3 regions of the Pseudomonas sp. 13B_2.1_Bac1 genome follow, and region 2 is predicted to be linked to each of the others. Evidence: predicted binding sites of a transcription regulator. Region 2 holds the regulator's gene; each other region holds the start of a gene.
The links. The regulator FliA, encoded in region 2, starts transcription of late flagellar genes. The targets are predictions, from matches to a motif close to CTAAAGTTTNNNNNNNNNNNGCCGNTAA.
Positions count from the first base shown of each region.

Region 1 (2,187 bases), on a different contig from region 2:
AATGTGCGAAACCATGGTCGACAGCGCCTCGCCCATCTGGTTGAAGCTGCGTGCCAACTGGCCGATTTCGTCATGGCTGGACACGTTCAAGCGTGCACTCAAATCACCGGCACCCAAGGCCTCGGCCTGACTCACCAGATCACTCAACGGCTGCAGTTTGCTGCGCAACAGCCACACCGCCGCGCCGACCGCGAACAGCATCGCCAGCACGCTGCCGATCACCAGGCGGATACCCACGGCCCAGGTGACTTCGCGGATCTCAGCCTTGGGCATGCTCGCGACCACCGACCACGGGCCGCCTTCGAAGGGCACCGAGACGCTGTAAAAGTCTTCGTTCTTGTCGCTCCAGAAACGGCCCTCGCCCGGCTTATTCGCCAGGTCGAGCATCACCGGGATTGCCTGATCCAGTGCCTGCACACCAGCGGGCGGCACCAGCCAGCGCTTCTGTTCGTCCAGCAACGCAAGGGAGCCGGTCTTGCCGATGCGGAAGCGCTTGAGGTTTTCGAATTGGGCATTCTGCGCGTCGGTGTAGTCGAAGCCGACAAACAGCACCGCGATCACCTTGCCGGCCGCGTCGCGCACCGGTGTGTACTGGGTCATGTAGGAACGTTCGAACAGCACCGCACGGCCCACATAACTCTGCCCGGCAAGCAGGCGCTGATACGCCGGGTGCTGATGATCCAGCACCGTGCCGATGGCGCGACTGCCATCCTGCTTGGTCAAGGACGTGCTGACACGAATGAAGTCTTCGCCACTGCGCACAAATACCGTGGCCACGCCGCCGGAGGTGTCCTTGAATTCATCGACCTCATCGAAATCGTTGTTCAACACGTCATTGCCCAGGTACAGGCCTGGCGTCTGCATCCCGGCGACGGTAACCGGTTGATCCGCATGCACGCTCAACCCGGCGCCGAAGCGCTTTTCAAACAGCCCGCTCAAGCGCTGGGTACTTTCGCGCAAGGTGCTGTGGAAGGTGTTGAGTTGATCGGCGAGCAGCCGCGCCTCGCTGGCCAGGTGCTCTTCGCGGGTGTCGAGGTTGGCGGAGTCCAGGGAACGCAAGGCGAATACCGTACTACCGCTGATGACAACAGCCAGTATCACGGCTAATGCGAGGCCTAACTGTGAGGCAATCCGGGCGCGAGGTTGAGACATGACGGCTCCTGGCCGAGGCCAGGATCATCCTGATCTCATAGCGCTGCTCGGCAAATTATCTAATGGGAAGCGTTGGTGCACGATGGTTCCAACACACCTACTTCGGCGGACGCGGGAAATACTTGAGCGAATCACAGGGGTATCTCGCAAACGGTTGCGCACCCGTGCCTTGGGCCACTCAATCGAGGCGCTCGACCGGCGGTAAAACCATCGCCCGCACTTCTCCCTGTAGGAAGTCTGCCAGCCGGCGTAAACGCTCGCCGCCGGGGCGGGTCTTCGGCCACACCAGGTAATAATTTTCACCACTGGCCACGGCGGTCGGCCACGGCAGGCTCAACCGCCCTTGGGCCACGTCCTCAGCCACCATCAGCAAGTCGCCCATCGACACGCCGTAGCCTCGCGCGGCAGCGATCATGCCCAGCTCGAGGGTATCGAACACCTGCCCGCCCTTGAGCGACACCTGGGATGACAACCCCATGCGCTCCAGCCAATTGCGCCAATCGCGCCGGTCCGGCGTCGGGTGCAGCAACTCGGCGGTGGCCAGCCGGGCGGCATCCCAGGGCCCATCCGCCAACAGGTTCGGGGCGCCGACGGGGATCAACAGTTCAGGAAACAGGTAGCTGGCCTCCCAGTCCGCCGGAAAATGCCCGTAGCTCAGCAGCACCGCGCAGTCGAAGGGCTCCTGGTTGAAGTCCACCTCGTCCACGCTCATCCAGGCACTGGTCAATTGCACTTCGTTGCCCGGCTGTAACGCCCGAAAACGGCTGAGTCGTGCGAGCAGCCAACGCATGGTCAGGGTCGACGGCGCCTTCATGCGCAGGATGTCATCTTCGGCGTTCAGGGTATGGCAGGCACGTTCGAGCGCGGCGAAGCCCTCGCGCACCCCAGGCAACAACAGGCGCGCGGCTTCGGTGAGCTGCAGGTTGCGGCCGCTGCGCTGGAACAGCCGGCAGGCGAAGTGCTCTTCGAGGGTGCGGATATGTCGGCTGACCGCACTTTGGGTAATCGACAGCTCCTCGGCCGCACGGGTGAAGG
Region 1 covers NZ_JANLOH010000049.1:80,104-82,290, reverse strand. The annotation lists gene NTD80_RS11480 (methyl-accepting chemotaxis protein) at 1-1,152, opposite strand, end outside; gene NTD80_RS11475 (LysR substrate-binding domain-containing protein) at 1,331-2,187, opposite strand, start outside.
Region 1: the regulator FliA is predicted to act here: its motif matches at 1,252-1,279, upstream of NTD80_RS11480 (methyl-accepting chemotaxis protein).

Region 2 (2,187 bases):
ACTGGTGAGCATGCTTTTTCAGGGTCGACTCAAAGTCTCCCTGTGACGTTTCTTTATGCTCCATAGCTCCCCCGCGATGGCATTAGCCGTGGATGCGTTCGAAGATTTTTTCGATCTTCTCTTTCAAGGCCAATGCAGTGAATGGCTTGACCACGTAACCGTTGACCCCGGCTTGGGCGGCTTCGATGATCTGCTCACGCTTGGCTTCGGCGGTCACCATCAGCACGGGAAGGCTGCGCAGTTTTTCGTCGGCGCGCACATGGCGCAGCAAGTCGATACCGGTCATGCCCGGCATGTTCCAGTCCGTTACCAGAAAGTCGATGCTCCCGCTGTTGAGGATCGGAATCGCCGTAATGCCGTCATCCGCCTCGACCGTGTTAGTGAACCCAAGGTCACGCAACAGGTTTTTTATGATCCGCCGCATCGTTGAGAAGTCATCAACGATGAGGATTTTCATGTTCTTGTCCAATTCGACCTCCAAGCAGTCTTAAACGCGCCCAGCACCTGGACGCGCCATTTCAATCAACAGGCATTACACAAAAAGGACTGCCGGGGGCACCACGGGCCGATCCCGCGAGGGTCAATCACCCTCGCGGTGTGGTTTGCAGTGCTCCCCAACACTGCCTGTCAGCGCGCTCGCCACTCTCCCAAACGCCCCCGCAAGCGGGCTGCGCACTGGCTGTGCAACTGGCTGACCCGCGATTCGCTGACCCCCAGGACCTCACCGATTTCCTTGAGGTTCAGCTCTTCGTCGTAGTACAGCGCCAACACCAGTCGCTCACGCTCCGGCAAATTGGCAATCGCGTCCGCCAACGCACCCTGGAAGCGTTCATCCTCCAGGTCGCGCGACGGCTCCAGATGAGCACTCGCGCCGTCCTCGTGCAGCCCTTCGTGTTCGCCGTCCTGCAACAGGTCGTCGAAACTGAACAGGCGGCTGCCCAAGGTATCGTTCAAAATCCCGTAGTAATCGTCGAGACTCAATTGGAGTTCGGCCGCAACTTCGTGATCTTTAGCGTCGCGACCGGTTTTTGCTTCAATTGCGCGAATTGCGTCACTGACCATGCGCGTATTGCGATGCACCGAACGCGGCGCCCAGTCACCTTTACGCACTTCATCGAGCATCGCGCCACGGATGCGGATACCCGCATACGTCTCGAAACTCGCGCCCTTGCTCGCGTCGTATTTGGTCGACACTTCGAGCAGGCCGATCATGCCCGCCTGGATCAGGTCTTCGACCTGGACGCTGGCGGGCAGGCGTGCCAGCAAGTGATAAGCGATGCGCTTGACCAGCGGCGCATAGCGCTCAATCAATTCACCCTGGCTGTCACGTGCCGATTTCTTGTAAAGGTTGTAGCCGCTGGATGTCATAGCACCGGTCCTGCGCTCGTCTGATGCACCAATCGCTCGACGAAAAACTCCAGATGCCCCCGAGGGTTGGCAGGCAACGGCCAGGTATCGACCTTCTGGGCAATAGCCTTGAACGCCAAGGCGCATTTGGAACGAGGGAACGCTTCGTAGACTGCACGCTGCTTTTGCACAGCCTTGCGTACACACTCGTCGTAGGGAACTGCGCCGACGTATTGTAAGGCGACATCGAGGAAGCGATCCGTGACCTTGGTCAACTTGGCGAACAGATTGCGCCCTTCCTGTGGACTCTGGGCCATGTTCGCCAGCACGCGGAAGCGGTTCATGCCGTAGTCACGGTTAAGCAGTTTGATCAGGGCATAGGCGTCGGTGATCGAGGTGGGTTCATCGCAGACCACCAACAGGACTTCCTGCGCAGCGCGCACGAAGCTGACCACGGACTCGCCAATCCCGGCGGCGGTGTCGATCACCAGCACGTCGAGGTTGTCGCCGATATCGCTGAACGCCTGGATCAGGCCGGCATGCTGCGCCGGGCTCAGGTGCACCATGCTCTGGGTGCCGGAGGCGGCCGGCACGATGCGGATACCGCCAGGGCCCTGCAGCAGCACGTCGCGCAGCTCGCAGCGCCCTTCGATCACATCGGCAAGCGTGTGTTTGGGCGTCAGCCCCAGCAGAACGTCGACGTTCGCCAGCCCCAGGTCAGCATCCAGCAGCATGACGCGACGGCCAAGCTCTGCCAGGGCCAGGGACAAATTCACTGACACGTTAGTTTTCCCGACGCCACCTTTGCCGCCGGTCACCGCGATCACCTGTACGGGATGC
Region 2 covers NZ_JANLOH010000114.1:53,598-55,784, forward strand. The annotation lists gene NTD80_RS29820 (protein phosphatase CheZ) at 1-64, opposite strand, end outside; gene NTD80_RS29825 (chemotaxis response regulator CheY) at 83-457, opposite strand; gene fliA (RNA polymerase sigma factor FliA) at 628-1,368, opposite strand; gene fleN (flagellar synthesis regulator FleN) at 1,365-2,187, opposite strand, start outside.

Region 3 (2,187 bases), on a different contig from region 2:
ACGCCATACGCCACCAGCGGGATCAGCGTTTCACCGCGCAGCCACACCAGTACCGAGCCCAACCCGGGCGCCGCGCACAGCAGCACGAAGATCAGCGCCTTCAGGCGCGGGTGCTGGATCATCATGCCTTGGCGGCCGCCCAGTCGATCCAGCCGAACTGCCAGGTCGCCAGGATCAGCAGGCCGAACGCAATGCGGTACCAGGCAAACGCCGCATAACTGTGGCTGGCGATGAACTTGAGCAGGCCCTTGACCGCGATCATCGCGAAGATGAACGAGGTGACAAAGCCGATGGCAAACACCGGCAGGTCAGCTGGCTGGAACAGGTCGCGGTACTTGTAGCCCGAATACACCGCCGCACCGACCATGGTCGGCATCGCCAGGAAGAACGAGAACTCGGTGGCGGTCTTGCGCGACAGGCCGAACAGCAACCCGCCGATGATGGTCGAGCCCGAGCGCGAGGTGCCCGGAATCATCGCCAGGCACTGCGCAAATCCAACCTTCAGCGCGTCTTTCCAGGTGATCTCGTCCACGCTTTCGGCGTGCACTTCATGCTGGCGCCGTTCGGCCCACAACATGATGACGCCGCCCACCACCAGGGCCGTGGCCACGGTGATCGGGTTGAACAGGTAGTGGTGGATCAAGTCGGCAAAGATCACCCCGAGCACCACCGCCGGCAGGAACGCGATCAACAGGTTGATCGTGAAGCGCTGGGCGTTGCGCTGGGTCGGCAGGCCGGTGACCACGTCGAGGATCTTGCGGCGAAACTCCCAGACCACCGCGAGGATCGCGCCGAGCTGGATGATGATGTTGAACGCCATGGCGCGTTCGCCGCCGAAGTCGAGCAGGTCGGCGACGATAATCTGGTGGCCGGTGCTGGAGATCGGCAAGAACTCCGTCAGCCCCTCCACCACGCCGAGAATCAATGCCTGTGCGGCGGTCCACAAATCCATACTTCCCCCAAAGGTCATGCTCAATCGCATGCCTGGTTTATCTTTTAATGTTCACTGACGGGCACACCCAAGGCCCGGCGTTGATTCTCAACGCCGGCCTGCAAAAATTCTGTGAAAAATCAGGCAGTACTCAGGTTTTGCGATTGCAGGCCGAAAGCCTATCAGACAAGGCGTAAAAGTCGATGCAGCACCCACAATTATAAAAAGCACGGAGTGACAGGACGATGAACAGTTTGCGCAATATGTCGATCAGTCGGCGCCTCTGGCTGATCCTGATAGTCGCCGTGCTGATGCTGTTTGCCCTGGGTTTATTGATGCTCAGACAGATTCATGACGACCTGTACCAGGCCAAACGCCAGCAGACCCAGCACGTGGTCCAGACCGCCAGCGGCATCCTGACGTTTTATCACAGCCTCGAAACCACCGGCGTGATGACCCGTGACGCTGCGCAGAAGCAGGCCTTGAGCGCGGTGCGCGGCTTGCGCTACGACCATGACGACTACTTCTGGATCAACGATCTCACCCCCGTGATGATCATGCACCCGGCCAACCCCAAGCTGGACGGCCAGAACCTCTCGGCCATCCGTGACCCCGATGGGTTTGCGGTGTTCAACGAATTCGTGATCCTGGCCAAGGCCAAGGGCGCCGGCATCGTCAACTACCGCTGGCCGAAACCCGGCGCCGAAGCGCCCGTGGCGAAAACCTCGTATATCCAGCTGTTCGAGCCGTGGGGCTGGATCATCGGCTCCGGCGTGTACGTGGATGATGTGCAGGCCGAGTTCAGCGGCCAGGTGTGGAAAGCCTCGGTGATCGGCCTGGGCATCGCGCTGGTCATGGCCCTGCTGGTCACGCTGATCGCCCGCAGCATCGTGCAGCCATTGCAGGCCGCGGTGAACGCCATGGGCAACATCGCCAGTGGCGAAAGCGACCTCACGCGCAGCCTCGACACCCACGGCGACGACGAAGTCACCCAACTGTCCCGGCACTTCAACAGCTTCACCGCCAAGCTGCGCCAGGTGGTCAGTCAGTTGCAGGTGTGCGCCAACGCGCTCGGCGAGTCGTCCAGGGAGCTGGGCACCAACGCCACTCAGGCCCATGCTCGCAGCCAGCAGCAGTCCCAGCAGATGGAACTGGTGGCCACCGCGATCAATGAGGTCACCTATGGCGTGCAGGACGTGGCCAAGAACGCCGAACACGCCGCCAGCGAAATGCGCGACGCCCAGGTCCAGGCCCAG
Region 3 covers NZ_JANLOH010000018.1:134,455-136,641, forward strand. The annotation lists gene NTD80_RS04655 (DUF1294 domain-containing protein) at 1-125, opposite strand, end outside; gene NTD80_RS04660 (undecaprenyl-diphosphate phosphatase) at 122-952, opposite strand; gene NTD80_RS04665 (methyl-accepting chemotaxis protein) at 1,177-2,187, shown strand, end outside.
Region 3: the regulator FliA is predicted to act here: its motif matches at 1,082-1,109, upstream of NTD80_RS04665 (methyl-accepting chemotaxis protein).